3 regions of the Tardiphaga sp. 841_E9_N1_2 genome follow, and region 2 is predicted to be linked to each of the others. Evidence: riboswitches for the same ligand, from Rfam matches in the RefSeq annotation. Region 2 holds a riboswitch; each other region holds the start of a gene.
What was found. A riboswitch is a leader RNA that binds a small molecule or an ion and turns the genes downstream of it on or off. The one in region 2 is predicted to bind cobalamin.
Positions count from the first base shown of each region.

Region 1: it holds a riboswitch for cobalamin, as region 2 does, so the genes downstream of both, AB8A50_RS22410 (TonB-dependent receptor) here and AB8A50_RS13080 (DUF1636 family protein) in region 2, are expected to answer to the same signal.
Region 3: it holds a riboswitch for cobalamin, as region 2 does, so the genes downstream of both, metE (5-methyltetrahydropteroyltriglutamate--homocysteine S-methyltransferase) here and AB8A50_RS13080 (DUF1636 family protein) in region 2, are expected to answer to the same signal.

Region 1 is NZ_JBPWQC010000001.1:4,655,883-4,663,963, forward strand. Features, by position in the region: gene AB8A50_RS22410 (TonB-dependent receptor) at 1-1,516, opposite strand, end outside; cobalamin riboswitch at 1,623-1,814, opposite strand; gene AB8A50_RS22415 (alkaline phosphatase D family protein) at 1,958-3,511, shown strand; gene typA (translational GTPase TypA) at 3,744-5,567, shown strand; gene maiA (maleylacetoacetate isomerase) at 5,761-6,426, opposite strand; gene AB8A50_RS22430 (flavin monoamine oxidase family protein) at 6,520-7,773, shown strand; gene AB8A50_RS22435 (thiol-disulfide oxidoreductase DCC family protein) at 7,782-8,081, opposite strand, start outside.
Region 2 is NZ_JBPWQC010000001.1:2,701,139-2,709,219, forward strand. Features, by position in the region: gene cobN (cobaltochelatase subunit CobN) at 1-2,767, opposite strand, end outside; gene cobW (cobalamin biosynthesis protein CobW) at 2,783-3,796, opposite strand; gene cobU (bifunctional adenosylcobinamide kinase/adenosylcobinamide-phosphate guanylyltransferase) at 3,797-4,327, opposite strand; gene AB8A50_RS13080 (DUF1636 family protein) at 4,324-4,773, opposite strand; cobalamin riboswitch at 4,883-5,073, opposite strand; gene cobT (nicotinate-nucleotide--dimethylbenzimidazole phosphoribosyltransferase) at 5,173-6,228, shown strand; gene cobS (adenosylcobinamide-GDP ribazoletransferase) at 6,229-6,993, shown strand; gene AB8A50_RS13095 (tyrosine phosphatase family protein) at 6,986-7,498, opposite strand; gene AB8A50_RS13100 (putative bifunctional diguanylate cyclase/phosphodiesterase) at 7,770-8,081, shown strand, end outside.
Region 3 is NZ_JBPWQC010000001.1:1,106,721-1,114,801, forward strand. Features, by position in the region: gene AB8A50_RS05205 (response regulator) at 1-83, opposite strand, end outside; gene AB8A50_RS05210 (protein-L-isoaspartate(D-aspartate) O-methyltransferase) at 375-1,025, shown strand; gene AB8A50_RS05215 (peptidoglycan DD-metalloendopeptidase family protein) at 1,133-2,536, shown strand; cobalamin riboswitch at 2,705-2,916, shown strand; gene metE (5-methyltetrahydropteroyltriglutamate--homocysteine S-methyltransferase) at 3,021-5,396, shown strand; gene AB8A50_RS05225 (ATP-binding protein) at 5,444-6,427, opposite strand; gene yajC (preprotein translocase subunit YajC) at 6,622-6,993, shown strand; gene secD (protein translocase subunit SecD) at 7,038-8,081, shown strand, end outside.

The DNA of each region.
Region 1 (8,081 bases), 2.0 Mb from region 2:
GGGTGCGATAGTCGGTTCGTTCGACGGTCGGTTGGTCCTGGCGGACGCCGGCGATTAGCGACAGCTGCTCAGTCACAGCCAATCGATTCTCTGCGAAGAACGCGTATTGATTGGCGACGCTCTTGAAGCCCGGAACAGTTGGGTCGGGGCTACTGAACAGGCCGGGATCGAAATTATACGGATTGACCGATGAGGACCCGCTAAACGGCGAATTGTTGGTATGCTTGAAGTCGATGCGGTTAACGTCGAAGCCCGCCACGAAGGTGTTGACCATGCCGAACAGATGGCCCTCGAAGGTGGCGTCCATGCGGTCGCCGATCTGCTGCTGCTGGTGGAAGATCTCGAGATAATCGCCGCGATCGATCAGGCCGGTGCCGGAATTGAAGCCGTAGATCTCGACCTCCTTCCAGTGGCGCTTCGCATACATGTAATAGAGCGTGTTGCGCAGGGTGATGCCGTCGGCCACCTGCCACTCGGTCTTCACCTGGCTCCAACTGTCCTGATAGCGGATGTTGCTGTCGCTGACATTGTAGTTCTTGAAGCGGATCGCCTCATTGAGCTGGCCGTTAATCAGCGGCGTGCCGAAATATTTTGATGGATGGCGGTCGCCATAGTCGGTGGAGAGCGTCCAGGTGATGTCCTCGGTCTGCTTGATCTGCACGGCGGCGTGCAGCGCGATGTTCGAGGTGTTGTCGCGATCGACCCAACCATCGGACGCGTTGCCGGTGACGGCGATACGATAGGCGACGTCCTTGCTGACCGGGCCGCCGCTATCGAGAGCGATGCGGCGCGTCATGTTGCTGTCCAGAGAGATTTCGGCCTGGTTGCGTGGCACCCAGAGCGGCAGTTTCGAAATCACGTTGATAGCGCCGCCGATGGCGCCTTCGCCATACATGACGGAGGCGGGGCCGCGCAGCACTTCGATCTTCTCGGCGGTCCAGGTGTCGAAGGGGAAGTTCACCGTGCCGGAGCCGACATAGAGGCGCGTGCCGTCATAGAGCGACGTGACAGAGCCGCTGCCGGCGAAGCCGCGGGTGCTGAAAGCGATGCCGCCATTGCCGGGTTCACCGATGGCCGTAAAGCCGGTGGCATTCTGCGTGACGGCATCGACCACGTTCTGCTGGCCGCGCTCGGCCATGGTTTCCGCCGAGATCACCTCGACGCTGGCCGGCGTCTGCAGGCGCGTCAGGCCGAGGCGGCTCCCCGTCGATGTCGTGCCGGTGAGGTTGAGCGTCGGCGCTGCGAAGACGGGGCCTGTCGGCGTGGCGACCGGCGCGCCGGTATTGGCGGCGACATTGCGCTGCTGCCGCGGGCGCGTAGCGCGCGATGCATTGCCGTTCGTGGCGCGGCGTGCGCGCTGAGGCGTCGCTGACGGCTGAACGACAACAGGATCGAGCGTCTGGCTCGACTGTGAGGTTTGCGACCAGCTTTCGCTCGGACACAACAAGCAGGAGAGAGCAACAGAATAAAGAAAGGGAGTATGTCGCTTCAATGCGACGGGAGAAACGGAGGTCATGAACAGGACTCGCGGTTACGTGGCACGTCACCGCAAACCAAGTCGCCCCGCCGCTTTCAAACAGGCAGTGTGACTTCCACCAGGACACCCCGCCCAATGTGCTCGCGTGTGACCACGACTGGCGGCAGGTCTCCTGGCTCGCGGGTCAATGCCTGTCGCCGCCTTCCCAGGTGAACACCCAGTGGCTCTTGGCGCGGGCTCGCCGCTTACAGTTGCGGGGGCAGCCGCGGAATCGGGGGATCCCCCTCACCGCATTCCCTTTTGATCCCCGAAGGGAACCGTCACGTTCACGTTAAGGTGAAATTTCCAAATGTGTCAATCAAGCTGCCAGTCATTCGCAGCTTGCTTTGGCGGGTGTTGATATTGCGCATCACCTGTCATCGCAGCGTCAAGCGATCTGCCTAGAGCCACTGGTGCCAGAGCCAGGATCAGGAGTTCGCCATGGCACTACGTTTATCCCGTCGTCGCTTCCTCGCGCACTCAGCCGCAGCAGGCGCCAGCTTCCTGGCGATGCCTTACCTCAGCCGCGCGGCGGATCGTCCGGTCGTGTCGCATGGCGTGCAGTCCGGCGATGTCGGGACGAGCAGCGGCATGATCTGGTCGCGCGCGGATCGGCCGGCGCAGATGATGGTGGAAGTCGCCACGACTGAATCCTTCAGCAATGCGCGCATGTTGCCGGCTATCACGGCGCTGCCCGAGAGCGATTTCACGGCGAAGCTGCTGCTCGATAATCTGCCGGCCGGGCAGGACATCTTCTACCGCGTCAAATTCCGCGATCTGTCGCATACCGACATCGTCGGCGAGCCGGTCATCGGTCGCTTCCGCACCGCGCCAGCGGATCGCCGCGATGTGTCCTTTGTTTGGGGCGGCGATGTCGCCGGGCAGGGTTGGGGCATCAATGCCGAGGACGGCGGCATGGTCACCTTCGCCACCATGCGCAAGCACAATCCGGATTTCCTGATCCATTCCGGCGACACGATTTACGCCGATGGGCCGATCCTGCCCGAAGCAAAATTGCCGGATGGCACGATCTGGAAAAACACCATCACGGTGCCGGAAAAGGCGAAGGTCGCCGAGACGCTCGATGAATTCCGTGCCGCGCACAAATACAATCTACTCGACGACAATGTCCGCGCATTCAATGCGCAGGTGCCGATCTTCGGCCAGTGGGACGATCATGAAGTCACCAACAACTGGTCGCTCTCGAAGCAGTTGCCGTCGTCTTACAAGGAGCGCGACATCACGCTGCTGGCGGCGCGCGGTGCGCGTGCCTTTCACGAGATGTATCCGATCTCGGTCAATCCGAACGAGCCTGGCCGCGTCTATCGCACGCTCAATTACGGCCCGCATCTCGATGTCTTCATGCTGGACGAGCGCAGCTATCGCGGGCCCAACGGCCCGAACCTGCAGGAGAGCTATGGTCCCGATGCGTATTTCATCGGCCCGGAGCAGATGGCCTGGCTGAAGCGCGCATTGATGGCCTCGAAGGCGACCTGGAAGGTCATCGCCTCGGATATGCCGATCGGCCTCGTCGTCTATGACAACGCTGCCGACAAAACCGGGTCTGAGGCCATTGCGCAGGGCGACGGGCCAGTGCGGGGCCGCGAGCTGGAAATTGCCGATATCCTGCGCTTCATCAAATCGGCCGGTATCCGCAACACGGTCTGGCTGACCGCCGACGTGCATTACACGGCGGCGCATTACTACAATCCGAAGAAGGCCCAGTTTCAGGATTTCGAGCCGTTCTGGGAGTTCGTCTCCGGGCCGTTCCACGCCGGAACCTTCGGCCCGGCGGCGCTCGACAATACCTTCGGTCCCGAGGTCCGTTTCGTGAAGGCGCCGGGGCCCGATAAGCAGAATTTGCCCCCGTCGGCCGGCATGCAGTTCTTCGGTCACGTCAAAATCGACGGCCAAAGCGGCCAAATGACCGTTACCCTGCGGGATCGGGCCGATATGGCCCTTTGGGCCACGGTTCTGGACCCGAAATTGGGCTAACCATTTGGCAGATTCGCATTGTTTTTCGGCGATTTCCCCCTATATTGCGCCGCAACGCGTCCGAGTACCCGGCCCCTTCTGGCCGGGTTTGCTTTTGGAGGGATTGCCCCAGCGCGTTTTCAGACGAGGCAGTTATCGAACGCGCTCGAGCGCAAGGCATAAGCCTTTTGTTGTCGAGCATGTCTTGTTGAACCCGCTCAAGGGCACCCAGACCGTAACCAGAAGAAGACCTATGAACCTTCGCAACATTGCTATCATCGCCCACGTTGACCACGGCAAAACCACTCTCGTGGACAAGCTGCTGCAGCAGTCGGGCACGTATCGCGACAATCAGCGCGTCCAGGAACGCGCGATGGATTCGAACGACATCGAAAAAGAGCGCGGCATCACCATTCTCGCCAAGTGCACCTCGGTGCTGTGGGATGAAGTCCAGATCAACATCGTCGACACCCCGGGCCACGCTGACTTCGGCGGCGAAGTCGAACGCATCCTGTCGATGGTCGATGGCGTGATTGTGCTCGTCGACGCCGCTGAAGGCCCGATGCCGCAGACCAAGTTCGTGGTCGGCAAGGCGCTGAAGCTCGGCCTCAAGCCGATCGTCGCGATCAACAAGGTCGACCGTCAGGACGCCCGCATCACCGAAGTCGTCAACGAAGTGTTCGACCTGTTCGCAGCGCTCGACGCCACCGACGACCAGCTCGATTTCCCGATTCTGTACGGATCGGGCCGCAACGGCTGGATGGCCGACAGCCCGGACGCGTCGCATGATGTCGGCATGAAGCCGCTGTTCGATCTCGTCATCAAGCATGTCGCGCCGCCGGTGGTTGAAGAAGGTGCGTTCCGCATGCTCGGAACCATCCTGGAAGCCAACCCCTATCTCGGTCGCATCATCACCGGTCGCATCTCGGCTGGTTCGGTGAAGCCGAACCAGGCCGTCAAGGTGCTGTCGCGTGACGGCAAGGTCGTCGAAACCGGCCGTATCACCAAGATCCTGGCCTTCCGCGGCCTTGAGCGCCAGCCGGTGGAACTCGCCGAAGCCGGCGACATCGTTGCCATCGCCGGCCTGCCGAAGGGCACTGTCGCCGATACCTTCTGCGATCCGTCGGTTGAAATTCCAATCCAGGCGCAGCCGATCGATCCGCCGACCGTGTCGATGTCTTTCATCGTCAACAACTCGCCGCTCGCCGGCACCGAAGGCGACAAGGTCACCAGCCGCCTGATCCGCGACCGCCTGCTGCGCGAAGCCGAAGGCAATGTCGCGCTCAAGGTCGTCGAATCCGCCGACCGTGACGCGATGGAAGTGTCGGGCCGCGGCGAATTGCAGCTCGCGATCCTGATCGAGAACATGCGCCGCGAAGGCTTCGAACTGTCGGTGTCGCGTCCACGCGTGGTTCTCACCAAGGACGAGAACGGCAACACGCTGGAGCCGGTCGAAGAAGTCGTCATCGACGTGGATGAGGAATTCTCCGGCGTGGTCGTTCAGAAGATGAGCGAACGCAAGGCCGAGATGATCGAGATGCGTCCGTCGGGCGGCAACCGCCTGCGTCTGGTGTTCTACGCGCCGACCCGCGGCCTGATCGGCTATCAGGGCGAACTCATGACCGATACCAAGGGTACCGCGATCATGAACCGCCTGTTCCACGACTACCTGCCCTACAAGGGCGAGATCGCCGGCCGCCGTAATGGCGTGCTGATCTCCAACGACCAGGGTGAAGCGGTGGCCTATGCCATGTTCAAGCTGGAAGATCGCGGCCCGATGATGATCGAGCCCGGCTGGAAGGTCTACAAGGGCATGATCATCGGCGAGCACACCCGCGAGAACGATCTCGAACTCAACGTTCTCAAGGGCAAGCAGCTCTCCAACATCCGCACCACGTCGAAGGACGAAGCGGTGCGTTTGACGCCGCCGATCCGCATGACCCTTGAAAAGGCGCTGGCCTATATCGAGAGCGACGAGCTGGTCGAGATCACCCCGAAGTCAATCCGCCTGCGCAAGAAGCATCTCGATGCCAACGACCGCAAGCGCGCCGAAAAGACCAAGGAAGTGATCGCGTAAGCGAGAGTATTCTTTGACTGGTTACGAAATGCCCGGCGAAAGCCGGGCATTTTTTGTTTGGGTGATGCCTTCACTCCGCCCCTCATGGTGAGGAGGCGCGTAGCGCCGTCTCGAACCATGAGTTGGTGTCGCGCCGATGCTTGTGGCCATCCTTCGAGACGCCACTGCTCGGCTCCTCAGGATGAGGGCGGAGTCAATTTGCCGGCGCTCCCACCTGCTTCAACGGATCGGCCTTCGCAAACGCCTCCATCGCCTCGCAGGTGGCGACGATGCGGTCGATGGTCGGGATGCCTGCAATCTCGATCTTCAGCACCTTCATGGTCGCGGTGATGCTGAGCAGGCAGATGTCGGCGATGGTCACCTCGTCGCCATGACAGAAGCGGCCGGTGGCGGGCTCGCTGGCGAGGCGATTCTCCACGGCGACGAGGCCCGTGGTGAACCAGTGCACCAGCCAGGCGCGAACTGCGGCATCGTCAAAGCCGGCGGTGATGGCGAGATATTTCCGCACACGCGGCGTAATGAGCGGGTGGGTGTCGGCGGCCAGCATCGCGGCGATCGAGCGCACCCGTGCGCGGCCGTGTGGATCGCTCGGCAGCAGCGGCGGGGTCGGATGGATCTCGTCGAGGAATTCCAGGATCGCCAGCGACTGCGTCAGCGGCAGGTGGCCGGGCTCGATCAGGGCCGGAATCGCGCCGAGCGGATTGATCTTGAGGAACGCGTCGCCGCGCTGCTCGCCCTTGTCGAGGTCGATCACGCGCTCGTGCGCTTCCAATCCCTTCAGGTTGAGCGCCACGCGGACGCGATAGGTCGCGGACGTCCGCCAGAAGCCGTAGAGTTCGAAATCGTGTGGGGCTGTCATGCATCTTCTCCGAGGGCAGCGGTGGCTTGAATAATTCAAGCAAGCCTTTATCCCGTTGTCACCCGTTTCCCATCCGCTGTGAATACCGACGCGATGACCAGACTGCCTTCCGAAGTAGATGTCGCCATCATCGGAGCCGGCGCTGCCGGCCTCGGCGCCGCGCGTATGCTGGAAGGTTCCGGGCTCTCCATGATTGTGCTGGAAGCGCGGGACCGGATCGGCGGCCGCGCCCATACGATCATGGCGGCCCCCGGCATTCCGTTCGATCTGGGCTGTGAATGGCTGCACTCCGCCGACAAGAATGACTTCGTCGGCATCGCGAAAGAGCTCGGCTTCGCCGTCGACAAGTCGCGCCCGCCGTGGCGCGATCAGGCTTATGACGTCGCCTTCTCAAAGGCGAAGCGCGATGAGTTCTTCGCCGCGATCGACGCGTTCTATGAGCGCGCCGAGGAGGCCGCAGAAAACGAGATCGATGCGCCGGCGGCGACATGCCTTGAGCCCGGCAATCCATGGAATCCGATGATCGATGCGGTCTCGACCTATATCAACGGTTTCGAGCTCAAGGATGTGTCGCTGCACGACATGGATGCCTATGAGGACACGGACATCAACTGGCGCCTGCCCGATGGCTATGGCGCGCTGATTGCGGCCTATGGCGCGCCGTGTCCGGTGGCGCTGAACACCGAAGTCACTGTTATCGATCATTCCAGTGCGCGCATCCGCATCGAGACGTCGCGCGGCACGCTCAGCGCGGCGAAAGTCATCGTGTGCGTGCCGACCAATCTTATCGCCAATGAAAATATCCGCTTCACGCCGCCGTTGACCAGCAAGGTCGAGGCCGCCGCGGGCCTGCCGCTCGGTGCCGACAACAAGGCAATGCTGGCGCTCTCCGATGCGGAGAAGTGGCCGTCCGATATCGGGTTGCGCGGCGCCGCCCTGCGCACCGGTGTCGGCAGTTTTCACCTGCGCCCGTCCGGCCGCCCCTGCATCGCCGGCTTCTTCGGGGGCAGTTTCGCACGCGAACTGGAAGACGCCGGTGAGGGCGCGCTCGCTACGCAAAGCATCGACGAGATCGTGGCGCTGCTCGGCTCGGATATCCGCAGCAAGCTCACCCCGCTCGCGGAATCCCGCTGGTGCCACGACCGCTTTGCGCAAGGCGCCTATTCGGCGGCGAAGCCCGGCCATGCCGATGCCCGCGCGGTCCTCGCGGCGCCGGTGGATGGCAGGCTGTTCTTTGCCGGCGAAGCGACATCGCCGAATTTCTTCTCGACGGCGCATGGGGCGCGGGAGAGTGGCGAGCGGGCGGCGAAGGAAGTGCTGGCCACAGGCAACCAGAGCAAAGCGTAGACGCTCGCTTACTCCATCACCCTTGCCCTCATCGCCGCATCCGGCACGATACACGCCTCGGTCTTTCCGAAGATGCGATAGCGGTTCGTTGCGATCAGGCTGTAGACCGGATTGCGCAGCGCCTTCGGCACCGCGAACAGCACGCGCACCCACTGCCAGCCGGGCAGCGTCGACAACACCGTCAGCGCCGCATCGGATCTGACATAAGCCACGCCGCCATGGATCACCGCATTGGTGTCGGGATCGGCGGGATCGATGCCGAAATGGCGGGCGAGGCGGCTGCCATAGTCGGACTGGATCGGGGTGAA
Region 2 (8,081 bases):
TAATGGCAAAGCCGGTGACACGGCCGGAGGTTTCCTCCCACAGCGGGCGCGCGCCAATCAGCGCCAATGCCTGCGCGACATCGTCACCGCCGGTGCGCATATTGGCGGTGCCCCAGGCCGACAGCGCGATCGCGCGCGGCCATTCGCCGGCCTCCTGCCAATAGCTCTCGACCAGCCGTTCGGCCGCCAGTTGCCCGATGCGCCAGGCGGATGGCGTTGGCACGGCGCGAACGTCGACGGCGAAAAAATTGCGCCCGGTCGGCAGCACATCGGGGCGTCCACGCGTCGGCGCGCCAGATGGACCGGGCCGCACGAACTGACCGTCGAGTCCTCCGAGGAATGCGGCCGTCTCCGCGCCACCGCAAGCATCGATGGCGGGTCGCAGTTTCGCATTGATCCAGTGAAGTACATCGGTGGCGCGCGTCCAGGTGGGATCGCAAGGCAGATCGCCGGAGACAAGTTGCAGCGCCAGCCCTTCGATTCGTTCGACGGTGTCACCTGTGGTGCGCCACACTGCATCGCTGACATCGGCAAGAACGCCGGGGCGCGGGCCGAGATAGTCATCGGCCATATCACGGGTGAGCGGATCGAACGCACCAAGCCCGAGATCGGCAGCCAATGCGCGATGCAGTGACGCATCCTGCGGCTTGATATCGGAGCGTGGCAGGCGCGCGATGGACACCAGGAGATCATTGCGCTGGGCGTCCTCGGGTACGCGGCCAAAGATGTGCAGTCCGTCGCGGATCTGCATTTCCTTGAGATCGCAGAGATGCGCATCGAGCGCGCGCAGCGCCTCGCCCGTCGGCGTGTCGCGGGTGACATTGACGTCGGCATCAATCTGCTGCGCGCGGGCGAGCGACAGGATGTCTTCGGCGATCACGGCAGCGCGCTTGGGATCGAGATCGGTCGCCATGGCATATTCGTCGACCAGATTCTCCAGCCGCGCCAGATCGTCGTGCAATTCGGCCCGCGTCATCGGTGGTGTCAGGTGATCGATGATCACGGCGGAGGTGCGGCGCTTGGCCTGAATACCCTCGCCGGGATCATTGACGATGAACGGATAAAGATGCGGCAGCGGACCGAGTACGGCATCGGGCAGACAATCGGCTGACAGACCGGCGCTTTTCCCCGGCAGCCATTCGAGATTGCCGTGCTTGCCGAGATGCACCACTGCATGGCTATCGAAGTCGCGGCGCAGCCAGAGATAAAAGGCGAGATAGTGATGCGGCGGCACCAGATCGGGATCGTGATAGGTGCTCTTGGGATCGATATTGTAGCCGCGCGCTGGCTGCACGCCGACGGTGATGTTGCCGAAGCGATGCAGGCCGAGGCGGAAGGCGCCATCGACGACATGCGGATCGTTCTCAGCTTTGCCCCAGCGTGACTCAATAGCCAGCCGCACATTGGTCGGCAGCGTCGCAAAGGCCGCGTGATAGTCAGCCAGCGGCCACGTCACGCCACCGCTTCGCTCGGCGCGACCGGCAAGCGCATTCGTTGGACCTTGTTGCAACAGCTGCATCATGGCGGTCGTCGTGTCAGGTGCGTCACCAGTGCCGTAGCCGGCTTCGCACATCGCGGCGATCACATCGATCAGGCTCTGCGGCGTATCGAGGCCGACGCCATTGGCGAGACGACCATCGCGATTTGGATAGTTCGCAAGGATCAGCGCGACGCGACGTTCGCACGCCGCAGCGCGGCGCAAGCGCACCCAGGCGCGCGCCAGATCAGCGGTCGCATCAATCCGATCCTGCACCGGCTGCAGTGTCGTCGGCGCGAAGCCGCCGTCACTGGTGCCGCGTTCCTTGAAAGCGATGGCATTGGCGAAGATGCGCCCATCGACTTCCGGCAACACCACATGCATCGCCAGATCGCGCGGCGTCAGGCCGCGAGTAGAGGCTTCCCAGCTGGCGCGTGAAATGCCGGCCTGCGCGACCTGCAGAATCGGACAGCCTGACGCCGACAACACGCCGGCATCGTCATGCGCGGTCGCAGTGGCGAAGGCCGTCGCGTTAATGATGATATCGGGCGGATAGGCCGCAAGCGCGGCGCGCAGGAAAGCCGCGGAGCGCTCATCCTTCAGGCTCGTGACGTAGAGACAGGCCGCATTGAGGCCGCGCGCGTCGAGCGACCGACGCAATGCATCGATTGCCGCAGTATCGCCGCCGGCCACCAGCGCGCGGTAGAAGATCACGATCGCATTCGGCCGGTTATCCCCCGCGGGTTCACCCGGCCAAAAGCCGGCCGAAGGCATCGGCCGCGCAACAGGCGGCTCCTCACCATGGCCGATCAGATGTGCGGCATAGCGCAGTGCCAGCTGCGCGTTGTCGACGCCGCCCTCGCTGCAATAGCGCCACAACGCATGGGTGTCGTCGCTGCTGACCGTGCCGCGCGCGGCCAGCTCGGCATTCCAGTCCATCTCGCCGGGCAGGCAGGCGAACTTGCTACCGCGGCTTAGCGCATCGCTGCGCAGGCTCTCGACGCCATGCGGCCAATAGCTGATACCCCCGAGCATGCGCAGCACCACGATCTTCGCCCTGGCCAGCGTACGCTCGACATAGAGATCGACCGACGCGGGATGACCGAGCGCCAGCATGTTGGTAAACCGCACGCTGGGGAAATCGCCCGGCAGTGTCGCATGCGCCGCATTGAACGCCGCCAGATCGCTATCCGCCGCTGACAGCACGACGATATCGGCGGTGTCCTGCCCGAGATCGCGGGCGACGTCGCCGTCATCAATACTGCCGGAGGTGTCGAGCTTCAGATGCATGCGGGTGAACCTGCGTTACCCGGCGAGTGCCTTTCGCACGGCGTCGCCGTCGAATCCCTTGAGGCCGATGACTACGAGGTGCTCGGCCTGCGCCACATCCGGCCGGGCGAAGGCGAGATCGACGCGGGCGCCGACGGCCTGCACGACGATCGGAGCGGATTTATCGGCGATGCGGGCATGGCCTTTCACGCGCAGCACGCCGTCGAGGCCAAGCGCGTCGCTGATGCGCGCACGCATCGCGTCGATGCTGGCCGCAGCGGCGGGTTTGACGACGATGCTGTCGAAATCGTCATGGTCGTGTTCTTCTTCCTCGCCGTGATGACCGACGCGGGCAGCCATGTCATCCTCGGCCGCGGCGTTAAGGCCGATCAGCACCGACGGCGCGAGATCGCCCTTGGAGCGCACGATGCTCACACCCGGACGCAGCACGGCCTTGAGCTTGGCTTCGATCTCGGCGAGCTTTTCCGGGGTGACGAGATCGCTCTTCGAGAGAACCACAAGGTCGGCGCAAGCGAGCTGGTCCTCGAACACTTCCTCGATCGGATCGTCGTGCCCGATACCCTCGTCCCTGGCGCGTTGCTCGGCAACGGCATCCTCATCGAGTGTGACGCGGCCCTCGGACAGCGCCAGCGCATCGACAATGGTGACGACGCCATCGACGGTGGCGCGGGTCTTCACCGCCGGCCAGGCAAAGGCCTTCAACAGCGGCTGCGGCAGCGCGAGGCCGGAGGTCTCGATGACGATGGCGTCGAGCGGGCGTTCACGGGACAGCAGCTTATCCATGGTCGGCACGAAATCGTCAGCGACCGTGCAGCAGATGCAGCCATTGGTGAGTTCTACGATATCGCCGGGCGCACAGGCCTTTGCCGCGCATTCCTCGACCAGACCGCCATCGAAACCGGCATCGCCGAACTCATTGACGATCACGGCGATGCGGCGGCCATCGGCCTGGGTCAGCAGCGAGCGCAGCAGCGTGGTCTTGCCGGCGCCGAGAAATCCGGTGAGGACGGTGACGGGAACGCGGGACATTCAATTCTCCTGGGAACGCTTGAGCCAGAGCGGAAGCCCGGCGGCAACGAAAGCAACATTCGGCACGGCGGCCGCGATGATCTGGTTGAGGCGGCCCTGCGCATCGCGAAACGCGCGGCCGAGCGGTGTCTCCGGCACGAGGCCGAGGCCAACTTCGTTGGACACGAACACGATCGGATAGCGCGAGACATCGAGGAAGCGCACGAGGCGCTTCGCTTCAATCTCTGGATCGCGCTCGGCCAACATCAGGTTCGACAGCCACAGTGTCAGGCAATCCACCAGCACGACGCGCCCGACCGTCGCCTCGCGCGTCAGCGCATCGACCAGCGCCAGCGGCTCTTCCACGGTGATCCAGCCTTCGCCGCGCTGCTTGCGATGCTGCGCGATGCGGGCATGCATCTCGTCGTCACCGGCCGTTGCAGTCGCAAGATAGACTTTGGTCAGGCCGATGCCATCGACCAGCTTTTCGGCGAAGGACGACTTGCCCGAGCGCGCACCACCCAGCACCAACGTGGTAGAGGTCGCGGTCATTTCGGCGCACGCCCATCTTCAGGCGACCAACGCATCGGCGGCACACGCGCGACCATGCCCTTGCGCAGCACCTCGGCGCGCTCGCGCCATGGCACCAGGCCGTAGTCGGCCTTCTGATAGGACTCCACGAAAGACACCAGCGCCGCGCTGCCGCTATCGGTCTGCAGATCGCCGAACAGGAACGTGTAGCCATCAGGGCTCGTCACCGCGACGGTTGCTGGCCGCTTGCAGACGCTGAGACACTGCACCGGACGCACCATCACGGCGGCATCGCCATCGCCGAGCGCGGCCTTCACCGCATCGAACATGTCCGGCCCGACGATCGTGCCAGTTTCGGCGGCCTTGCAGCTGATGCACACGCTCACGACAACGGGACCAGCCGGCACGGGGCGCGGCGGTTCGACCGAAATTTGTTCGCCAGAGATATCGGCGCTGTCGTGATCCATCACATGCTCAGTTCATGCCCTCGCGGGCCTACGAGCTTTGTTGGATCGCGCCGACAGCATGGCCGTCGGTTCGCTCCCGTCCGGTGCACCCCGCCCCGACGACGCCTCCAAAGCACAGTTCGTGATGGCAGGTCTCCTGGCTTGCGAGTCACAGCCTGTTGCCGCCTTCCCAAGAATTCTGAAGAATTCCCAGTGGCACCGGCGCGGGCTCGTCGCTTACAGTTGCGGGGGCAGCGCCGGCCTCAAACCGGCTTCCCTATTCACCTTCCACGCGGAAGGACCATCGTAAAAGACGCTATCTGCCAGGTGCGCCGGGGTCAACCGCGCCGACGGACTGTCGCCCGGACCTGTTGACCTTGCAGGTCGTCTTGCGTCAGTTAGGCCGCGAAAAGGAACCCTATGTCCGCCTATTCCCAGCCCTTGTGGCAGCCGCCCGCCATTGCGCCTGTTGACCCGCAGATCGCGGCAGGAATCCGCGCCGCCATCGACGGCAAGGCCAAGCCGCTGGGATCGCTCGGACGAATCGAGGAGCTGGCATTGCAACTCGGCATGATCCGGCATCCAGGCGAACCGCGCGGTGACAATGCCGTGCTGCTGGTCTTCGCCGGAGATCACGGACTCGTAGCCGAAGGCGTGTCGCAATATCCGTCGGCGGTCACGGTCGCGATGGTGATGACCTATCTGGCCGGCCGCGCCACGGCCAATGCTTTCGCCGCGGCCAATGACATCGGTGTGCGCGTGATCGACATCGGCGTCGCTGCGGAACTGCCCGTCCATCCGAAGCTGATCGACGCCAAGGTTCGCATGGGCACAGCCAACGCTGCGCGCGAACCCGCGATGACGGCAGAGCAAGCGGCGGATGCGCTGACGCGCGGCTTCAGAATCGCCGTCGGTGAGATCAAGGCCGGCGCAGACATCATCGCGCTCGGCGAGATGGGAATTGGCAACACGGCCTCCTCGGCACTGGTGGTTCATCGACTCGCACCGGCACCCCTGGATGATTGTATCGGCGTTGGCGCCGGGCAGGATGATGCCGGCATGGCGCGCAAGCGCGCGGCGATCACGAAGGCGGCAGCGCGCAGCGACGCAACTGCGCCACTGGATGTGCTGGCCCAATTCGGCGGATTGGAAATCGCAGGCATGGCCGGAGCGATCCTCGGCGCAGCTTCGCAACGGCGGCCGGTGATCATCGACGGCTTCATCTCCAGCGCCGCGGCACTGCTCGCCGTTCGTCTGTGCCCGGCTGCACGCGGCTACTGCGTCTTCGCACATCGTTCGGCTGAACGCGGCCACGACATGGTGCTCAATGCGCTCGATGCCCAGCCGCTACTCGATCTCGGCTTGCGGCTCGGTGAAGGCACCGGCGCGCTGCTTGCGGTGCCGCTGGTCCGTGCTGCCGCGCGCATGCTGACCGACGTTGCGAGCCTCGACGACGTGCTGGCCGGAAAGATCTAGATGAGGCTGGATCCGCATCTTTTGAATGCGATCCGTTTCCTGACGGTGCTGCCGGTACCGGCAACTGGCGACGCGCAGGATGCTGACTGGCTTGCGCGTGCAATGAAGTATTTTCCGATGGTCGGCGCCGGCATCGGTGCTGCATCCGCAATCGTGTTTCTCGTTGCCGGCGAATTCTGGTCACCGCTGATTTCCGCCCTGCTGGCAATCACGGCAAGCATCGCTCTGACCAGCGCGCTGCATGAAGACGGCCTTGCCGATACGGCCGACAGTTTCGGCGGAGGCTGGACCGTCGAGAAGCGCCTCGCGATCATGAAGGACAGCCGCATCGGCACTTACGGGGCGCTGGCACTCGGCCTCGGCGTGGCGCTGCGCATCGCGGCGCTCGCCATATTGCCGCTGTGGGCAGGTGCGGCAGCGCTGATCGCCGTCCACGCCGCAGCGCGCGCCATGCCGGCCTTCGTGATGAACCGCCTGCCCTATAGCGGCGATACCAGTGCGATGAAGGTCACTTACGCCGAGGCGCCCGTGCGATTTAAGGAATCGTTGTTTGCACTTGGTGTGGTTGTGCTTGCAGCAATCCCGCTTGCGCTCGTCTCGGTCGCATCGCTTTTTGCGGGTCTTCTGCTCGGCGCAGCGCTCGCCGCACTGCTCGCACTCTGGTCGCGTCGCCTGATCGGTGGTTACACCGGCGACGTGCTCGGTGCCGTCGAGCAACTCTTCGAGATCGGATTTCTTCTCGGCGTTGCGGTCCTGATCAGATAGGCCAGTTCAACGGCAATCGATAAGGCTCACCTTCAAAAGCGTCCGCACCGCGGCCGATGCGTGCGATGGCTTCGACCATGCGGCCGTCGCGACCAAGCTGTTCGTCGGCCAATTGCACCATCAATTTGTTCGGCGTCACATAAGGCGAACGTTTGCGTAGTTCATCTGCAATCGCCGTCTCATAGCCAGGATTGCGATCGCAGGCGATGGCGTAAGCGGCGGCGCTGGAACGGCTGATACCGGCCCAGCAGTGAATGAGCATCGGGCGGTCAGCGATGCTGCCGCGGCCGAATTGAAGAATGGCATCCACGACGTCGGCATCGGGCGCGATCAGGTCCGGCGTTGCTTCGACGATATCGTGAAAGGTCAGCTCCACATGCCGCTCACGCGCCAACCCGCTCCAGTCGCGCTCGCTCGCGGCGGGCGACAGAAGGGTCAGCAGATCGAAGGACGGCAGTGAGTTTGCCACAGCAGCAAGGCCTCCGAGCGAGCTCACATAGATCATTCGAACACCCTGCTCGCTGTTGTCATGTTCTTCCTCTCACCCACGGCGAATGGACCTTCTTCAACCTCATGCCGCTGCGATGTCGCTGACGCAAGGTCGGTTTCTTAATACCACCCCCGACCTTTTCGCACCTGCACCATCGCAAACAGAAGAAAATACACCAATCAGAACAATTGGTTACTCGCTCGAACTTTAGACAACCGAGGCAGGCCAATCTTAAAGAAGTTGCGATAGGTATCTAACTTACCAGTGCAGAGTCCAGGACGGTACGATGCTGAACTACTTCGAAATGGCGGCATCACAAATCGGAACGATCTTCCGCGTGCCGCGCGAAAACCCCGAACTGGTGGAAGCGAAACTCGCTGCCTTCACCCGTCAGGTGCCGATGATGTATGCGCTGGTGGTCGTCAACACGACGGCACTTGCGATCACCTTTTATGGTACTGCGCCACATCTGCTTACCGTCTATCTCCCTGCTGCATTCGATGCAATCTGTGTGATCCGGATACTGAGCTGGCTGAGAGCGCGGAACACCACGCTGTCACTCAATCAGGCCGTCGAGAAGCTCACCGGCTCGATCATC
Region 3 (8,081 bases), 1.6 Mb from region 2:
AGCATATCGGCGACCATCATGCGGATCATGACCTCGTCTTCGACCAGGAAGACGGAGCCGCCCGGCGGGTTCGTTGCAGTCATGGCCGGTTTCCTTGCCCCAATCCTCTGAACAAAATCGCAAATTCCCGGGTTGAACGCAATCTCGACGCATTGCCATTTTCGTGACCCAAAGACGCAGTCGCGTGTTCGGTACCAGATAGAGCAAGATCAGGATTTCAGCGCCCCGCCCATAACAGGCTGGTATGTTGCTGGTTCCGCGTGCGGAACAATAAAAGTTGTCGTTAGGCTATCTCGGTTCCGATCGCAGAAATACATCAATCTATCTTTGCTAGATCGAGAGTGTTTCTAACCTGTGCTGCGTGAGGCATTTCCATGATTACCGTCGGACAGCCGCCCGAACAGATGACGTTTCAGCTTGGTCTGCGGCGCCGTGGGATCAGCGATCGGCTGGTGCTGCGCGCAATGGAGGATATTCCGCGTGATCGCTTCGTCGAGCCGAACGATCGCGCCCACGCCTGGCGGGATACGGCCTTGGCCATTGCCTGCGGTCAGACCATCAGCCAGCCCTTCGTGGTGGCCTATATGACCGAACAGCTGCAATTGAATGCTGGTCACCGTGTGCTCGAGGTCGGCACGGGATCGGGCTACCAGGCCGCGATCCTGTCGAAGCTCGTCCGGGACGTGCTCAGCATTGAGCGTTATCGCACGCTGGCCGATGCCGCCCGGACCCGGTTGGAGGCACTCGGCCTCCACAATATCGAGGTCATGCTCGGCGATGGCCTCAATCCGGCTGCCAATTTGGGATCGTTTGACCGGATCGTCGTGACCGCCGCCGTGGAGGAGGTGCCAGTGGCGCTGACCGATCGGCTTGAGGAGGGGGGTATTCTGCTTGCGCCGGTTGGTCCTCACAATGGCGTCCAGACCCTGGTCCGGATCCGCAAAACCGGGGATGGATTGGAGCGAAAGGACCTCGTGGACGTGCGTTTTGTGCCAGCACTTCCGGGCATCGCGCGCGAACTCTGAAAAAAGTTCGTGAACGGCTGTCACGTGTTGGTCGCAAGGTTAAAGGCTTGGTAACGGAGACGGTGTTTACTCAATTCAGTTGTTTGTTGCGTATGAGTGAGTAACCAATGTCCAGCGTTGTCGAGTTGCTTTACTCGCGCCGCGCTCCGCAGGTCGCGGTGCTGGCGCTGATGTCTATCGGTTTTGCCGGCTGCAGCGCCGACATGCAGACACGGCTATCTCAGAATCCAAATTTTGACTCAGGTCAGTCCCGTGGCTTTGGCTGGCAAGGTGAAACCACCGGCTCGGTACCGCAGCGCGCACCGCGCGCGCCGGTCGAGCGCCAGGAACTGCCACAATATCAGCGTCCGGCCTATAATCCGCAGCCGCAGTATCAATCCCAGCCTTTGCCGCCGCCGATCTCGGCGCCGCAGTCCTATCCGACAGCCCGTCCGGTTGCATCAGCTGCTCCCGTCAGCGGGGGCGGCAACGGTATGTATACGCCGCCGCCCGCACGTACGCCGATCGAAACCACCGGCTCCACGGCGCCGCGCTCGGTTGCAGCGACCAACGGCCTTGCCCGTGATGGCGGCACCTCGATCATCGTCGGCACCAGCGATACGCTCGATGGTCTGGCGAAGCGCTACAACGTCTCGTCGGCCGCGATCCTGCAGGCCAATGGCTACAAGGGGCCGCGCGCGCTGTCGCCCGGTCAGTCGCTGATCATTCCGCGTCAGGGCGCCGCGGCAACTCCGGCCGTTGCTGCTGCTCCGAGCAAACCTGCCGTCGGCGCGTCCACCACGCATTTCGTCAATCGCGGCGATACGCTGATGAGCATCTCGCGCCGGAACAACGTGCCGGTCGCCGAACTCGCGCGCGCCAATGGTCTGGCGCCGACTGCCCAATTGAAGCTTGGCTCCAAGATCACGGTACCCGGCGCGCGTACGGCCAATGCAGCTCCTGCAGCAGCGCCGCTCGCTGCGCCCGTCGCAGCCGTGACGGCTGCTCCGGCTGGCGCGGTCACGTCCGCTGCCGTGGCCCGTGTTGCTTCTGCCGAGCCCGCACAGAAGGCCCGTCTGGCAAGTGCCACGACGACGCCTGAAGAAATCGCGCCGGAATCGCCGACTAAAGCCGCTGACGCAACCGGCGCTTTGCCGACGTTCCGTTGGCCGGTGCGCGGCCGCGTGGTCACAGGCTACGGCGCCAAGACCAATGGCAAGTCCAACGACGGCATCAACGTCGCCGTGCCGGAAGGCACGCCGATCAAGGCTGCCGAAGATGGCGTCGTTGCCTATTCCGGCAACGAGCTGAAGGGTTACGGCAATCTGGTCCTCGTTCGTCACTCCAACGGCTACGTCACCGCATATGCCCATGCGAGTGAGCTGATGGTGAAGCGTGGCGAGACCATCAAGCGCGGTCAGGTGATCGGCAAGTCCGGCCAGTCCGGTGAGGTTACTTCGCCGCAGCTTCACTTCGAGATCCGCAAGGGCTCGTCACCGGTCGATCCGCTGCAGTTCCTCAACGGGGCGTAAGCGCAATCCACGAAGTGTAGTTCGCATTTAAGCAAGCCCGGCCTCGTGCTGGGCTTGATGCGTTTGATCTCGGGGCTGCGGCCCACTCCAGCTCCGGAATCTTCAACGCGCTGCTGCGAGTGGGCAGCTTGCGCACGCAAGCTCGGTTGACTGCCGCGCGATGTTGCCCATATGTGGACATGTCGTGGTTCTTCGGGAAGGTTTGCCCGAAGCTAAGAGGGAAGCCGGTGAGGCGTTAAGCCAAGGCCGGAGCTGCCCCCGCAACTGTAAGCGGTGAGCCGCTGTCCATTAAAGTCACTGAGACCCGCAAAGGTTTTGGGAAGGCCGGACAGCAGCATTGACCCGCGAGCCAGGAGACCTGCCTCGACAACATAAACGTCCTCGGGCGGGGTGTCCCGGTGGTGCGGTTGCGATTCCGCGACTGCCGTCGTGGAATCCAGACGTGTCACTTTGGCCTTTTGCCCCCAATCATTGGGGTTAAGCCATGTCTACTGTGTCAAAGTCTACTTCTTCAAAATCAGCTACTTCACTTCCTGTTGCTACATTGGGCACGCCACGGATCGGTCCGCGGCGTGAGCTCAAGATGGCGCTGGAAAGCTATTGGTCCGGTGCAATCGACGAGAATGCGCTGATCGACGTCGGCGTCGGGCTGCGTGCCGCAAACTGGGCACGTCAGAAGTCGCTCGGGATCACGGTCATGCCGTCGAACGACTTCTCATTCTACGATCAGGTGCTCGATACCAGCGTCATGGTCGGCGCCATTCCCAAAGTCTATGGCTGGAAGGGCGGAGACGTTTCCTTCGCGACCTATTTTGCCATGGCACGTGGATCACAAGGCGCCGCGCATGACGAGGCCTGTACGCACGGCCCTCATGCGCATGACTCGTCGCAAGGCGTACCAGCACAGGAGATGACCAAGTGGTTTGATACCAACTACCACTTCATGGTGCCTGAACTGGCGCAGGATCAGACCTTCAGTCTCGCATCGCGCAAGCCGATCAAGGAGTACGAGGAGGCGAGATCGCTGGGTTATCAGACACGACCTGTGCTAGTCGGGCCTGTGACCTATCTCAAACTGGCCAAGAGTATGGATGCGTCATTCGACCCGGTGACGCTGCTCGATCGATTGCTGCCCGTCTATGTCGAGGTGCTCGGGGAATTAGCCGACAGCGGCGCTGAGTGGGTGCAACTGGATGAGCCGTGTCTGGTGCTCGATCTCGACGCGCCCGCAAGGCAGGCGCTGCAGCGGACTTACGCTGCTTTTGCGGAAGCGGTCCCGCAGCTCAGGATCATGCTGAACACGTACTTTGGCGAACTTGGCGACAACCTCGATCTGGCCCTGTCGCTCCCTGTCGCCGGGCTTCATCTCGATCTGGTCCGCGCGCAGGATCAGTTCGATGAAGTCGCTGCGAAGGCGCCCAAAGACATGGTCCTCTCGCTCGGCGTGATCGATGGACGTAATATATGGCGGTCCGATCTGTCCAGTCTGCTCGATGGGTTGGAACCCATGGTCGATCTGCTGGGGCGGGATCGCGTCGAGCTGGCGCCGTCCTGTTCGCTGCTACATGTGCCGATTGATCTCGGCCTTGAGACCGAGCTCGATCCGGACGTCAGAAGCTGGCTGGCCTTTTCAGTCCAGAAAATGGAGGAACTGGCGGCGCTCGGATCCGCCTTGGCTGGTAGTCGCGCGGATGTCGCCGCAAAGCTCGCTGCGTCGGATGCGGCGGCAGCCGCGCGGGTCGCATCGTCGAAGATCCACGATCTTGCTGTCACCAAACGCGTCGCTTCTGTTGATGCGACTATGCGTCGTCGCAGCAGCGATTTTGCCACGCGCGCGAGCGAGCAGCATCGGCGCTTCAAGCTGCCGGCATTTCCGACCACGACCATCGGCTCGTTTCCGCAGACCGCGGAAGTGAGAAACGCTCGCGGGGCCCATGTCAGGGGCACGCTCAGCGATGCCGCCTACAAGACGTTCCTGCAGAACCAAACGGCGAGGGCAGTGCGCTGGCAGGAGAACATCGGTCTCGATGTGTTGGTGCATGGCGAGTTCGAGCGCAACGACATGGTACAGTATTTTGGCGAACAGCTCGCCGGCTTCGCCTTCACCAAATATGGCTGGGTGCAGTCCTACGGTTCCCGCTGCGTGCGGCCACCTGTGCTGTTCGGCGACGTGTCCCGGCCGCATCCCATGACCGTCGAATGGTGGCAGTACTCGCAGTCGCTCACCGAGCGGCCGATGAAGGCGATGCTGACAGGGCCCGTCACGATTCTGAACTGGTCATTCGTGCGTGACGACATTCCCCGCGAAGTCGCCTGTCGCCAGATCGCGCTCGCGATAAGCGATGAGGTGCTCGATCTGGAAAAGGCTGGCGCCGGTATGATCCAGATCGACGAAGCGGCACTCCGCGAAGGGCTTCCGCTGCGCAAATCGGAATGGAAGTCCTATCTCGATTGGGCCGTGGAGAGCTTCCGCATCTGTTCGTCAGGCGTGCGGGATGACACGCAGATCCATACGCATATGTGCTACTCGGAGTTCAACGACATCATCGATGCGATCGGTGCCATGGATGCCGATGTGATCTCCATCGAAACGTCACGTTCGAAGATGGAACTGCTCGATGCGTTCAGGACCTACAAGTACCCGAACGAGATAGGTCCCGGGGTCTATGACATCCACTCGCCGCGGGTGCCTGAAACGCGCGATATGGTCGATCTGCTCAAGCTTGCACGGCAGCGGCTGGCGGACTCCCAGCTCTGGATCAATCCCGATTGCGGGCTGAAGACCCGCAAATGGGATGAGGTGCGGCCTGCGCTCGTCAACATGGTCGCGGCAGCACGCGAGTTGCGAAGCCTCGTCTAGGACAAATCGACTGCCGCTCCGTTGTCATGACGGGGCGGCATTTGCCTTTACTTTGTGGCCAGCTTCACGCCGAGACGGCCAGCGAGCTCCTGCACGAACTGCCAGGCCACGCGACCTGAGCGCGAGCCACGGGTGGTCGACCATTCCAATGCGTCTCGCTCCAGCTCGGCGGCGTCGGTCTTGAGGCCATAGTGGCTGCAATAGCCGCGCACCATGTCGAGATATTCGTCCTGGCTGCATTTGTGGAAGCCGAGCCAGAGGCCGAAACGATCCGACAGCGACACCTTCTCTTCGACGGCTTCGCCGGGATTGATCGCGGTCGAGCGTTCGTTCTCGATCATCTCGCGCGCCAGAAGATGGCGGCGGTTCGAGGTCGCATAGAGGATCACGTTGTCCGGCCGGCCTTCGATGCCGCCTTCCAATACGGCTTTCAGCGATTTGTAGGACGCATCGTTGCCGTCGAAAGAAAGATCATCGCAGAACACGATGAAATAGAAATCCGAAGCGCGGATCTGTTCCATCAGGGCGGGCAGACTTTCAATATCCTCGCGATGGATCTCGACCAGCTTGAGGCGGCCGGCGACGGACTTGCTGGCATTGACCGAGGCATGCGCCGCCTTGACCAGCGACGACTTGCCCATGCCGCGCGCCCCCCAGAGCAGCGCGTTGTTGGCCGGCAGGCCGTTGGCGAAGCGCCGGGTGTTCTCGATCAGGGTGTCGACCTGCTGATTGATGCCCTGCAGCAAGCCAATATCGACCCGGCTGACTTTGGGGACTGGGGCCAGACGGCCGTCGGGATGCCAGATGAAGGCGTCGGCCTGGGCCAGAGAATCGGCATTGGAGCGCTTCGGCGCTGCGGCGGCCATGCCGGCGGCAATGGCCTCAAGGGCGAGTGCGATCCGTTCGTCGATCAGGGGGGCGGCGGCTGGTCGCGGACGTTTTGCCGCGGTCGTGCGGACGGTCTTTGACGTGCGGGTCGCGGGAGCCTTTTTAGCAGGGCGGCTGCTTGTTTTATTGGGCTTTTTTGACATTTTTGACTTTCCTCGGCGCGCACCCATATCGAGCCCGGAACACATCCGCAAGCGGTACAAATCGCAGACAAATCAGAGGGTTTACCGGCGTTGCAATTGGGACGCCGGCCGCTATAGTCCGCGCGAATTTACCCAAACCGGCCGAACGCCGACGCGTCGCCGGTTTATTCCCCAGCGTTTACGAGGACTTCCCGATGTTCATTACCCCTGCGTTTGCCCAGGCTGCAGCCGGCGGCGACACCAACAGCATGCTGATGTCGCTGCTGCCTTTCGCGCTGATCTTCGTGATCATGTATTTCCTGATCCTGCGTCCGCAGCAGAAGAAGGTGAAGGACCACGCCGAGATGGTGAAGAACATCCGCCGCGGCGACACCATCGTCACCTCGGGCGGTTTGGTCGGCAAGGTCACCAAGGTGGTCGATGACGAGCAGGTTGAGTTCGAACTCGCCGAAGGCGTTCGCGTACGTCAGCTCCGCACGATGATCTCGGGCGTGCGCACCAAGGGTGAGCCCGCCAAGGAGAAGGCGGACAAGGCTGATGCCAAGGACGACGCGGCCGCGAGCTGATGCGTTTGCGCGTCGCCATTTCAAGAATCTGACGGATCATCTCGATGTTGTATTTCACGCGGTGGAAGGCGCTGGCGGTCATTCTGACGGCGCTCGTGGTCTGCCTGTGCGCGGTTCCGAATTTCTTCCCCGAAGCCACCGTGAAAACCTGGCCGAAATGGGCGCAGCGCCATCTGGTGCTCGGCCTCGACTTGCAGGGTGGCTCGCACATCCTGCTCGAGGTCGATGCCAATTCGGTCAAGAAGGACAAGCTCGATCAGGTGCGCGACGACGTCCGCCGCACACTGCGTGATGCCAAGATCGTCTATACCGGCCTTGGCGTTCGCGGCGACAATGTCGAAGTCCGTATCACCAAGGACACCGAGTATCAGACCGCGCTCACCAAGCTGCGTGAACTGTCACAGCCGCTCGGCGGCTTGATGGGGCAGAGCGGCCAGCGCAGCCTGGAAGTCTCGGACGCAGGCAACGGCCTGATCCGTCTTTCGGTGCCGCCGGCAGCGATCAATGACCGCATTCGCCAGTCGGTCGAACAGTCGATCCAGATCGTCGAGCGCCGCGTCAACGAACTCGGCACCGTCGAGCCGTTGATCCAGCGTCAGGGCCTCGATCGCATCCTGGTGCAGGTGCCCGGCCTGCAGGACCCGACCCGCCTCAAGGAATTGCTGGGCAAGACGGCGAAGCTCGACTTCCGCATGGTCGACACCTCGCTCCCGGCCGAGCAGGCGCAAGGCAGGGTGCCGCCGGATTCCGAACTCCTGATGAGCTCGCAGTCTCCGAAGACGCCGTATCTCGTGAAGAAGGAAGTGCTGGTCTCGGGCGCTGACCTGACCGATGCGCAGCCGGGCTTCGATCAGCGCACCAACGAGCCGATCGTCTCCTTCCGCTTCAACACGTCCGGCGCCCGCAAGTTCGCCGATGCCACGGTGAAGAACGTCAATCTGCCCTTCGCCATTGTGCTCGATAACGAAGTGGTCTCCGCCCCGGTCATTCGCGAGCCGATCACCGGCGGCTCTGGCCAGATCTCCGGTAGCTTCACGGTGCAGGGCGCCAATGATCTCGCGATCCTGCTGCGTGCCGGCGCGCTGCCT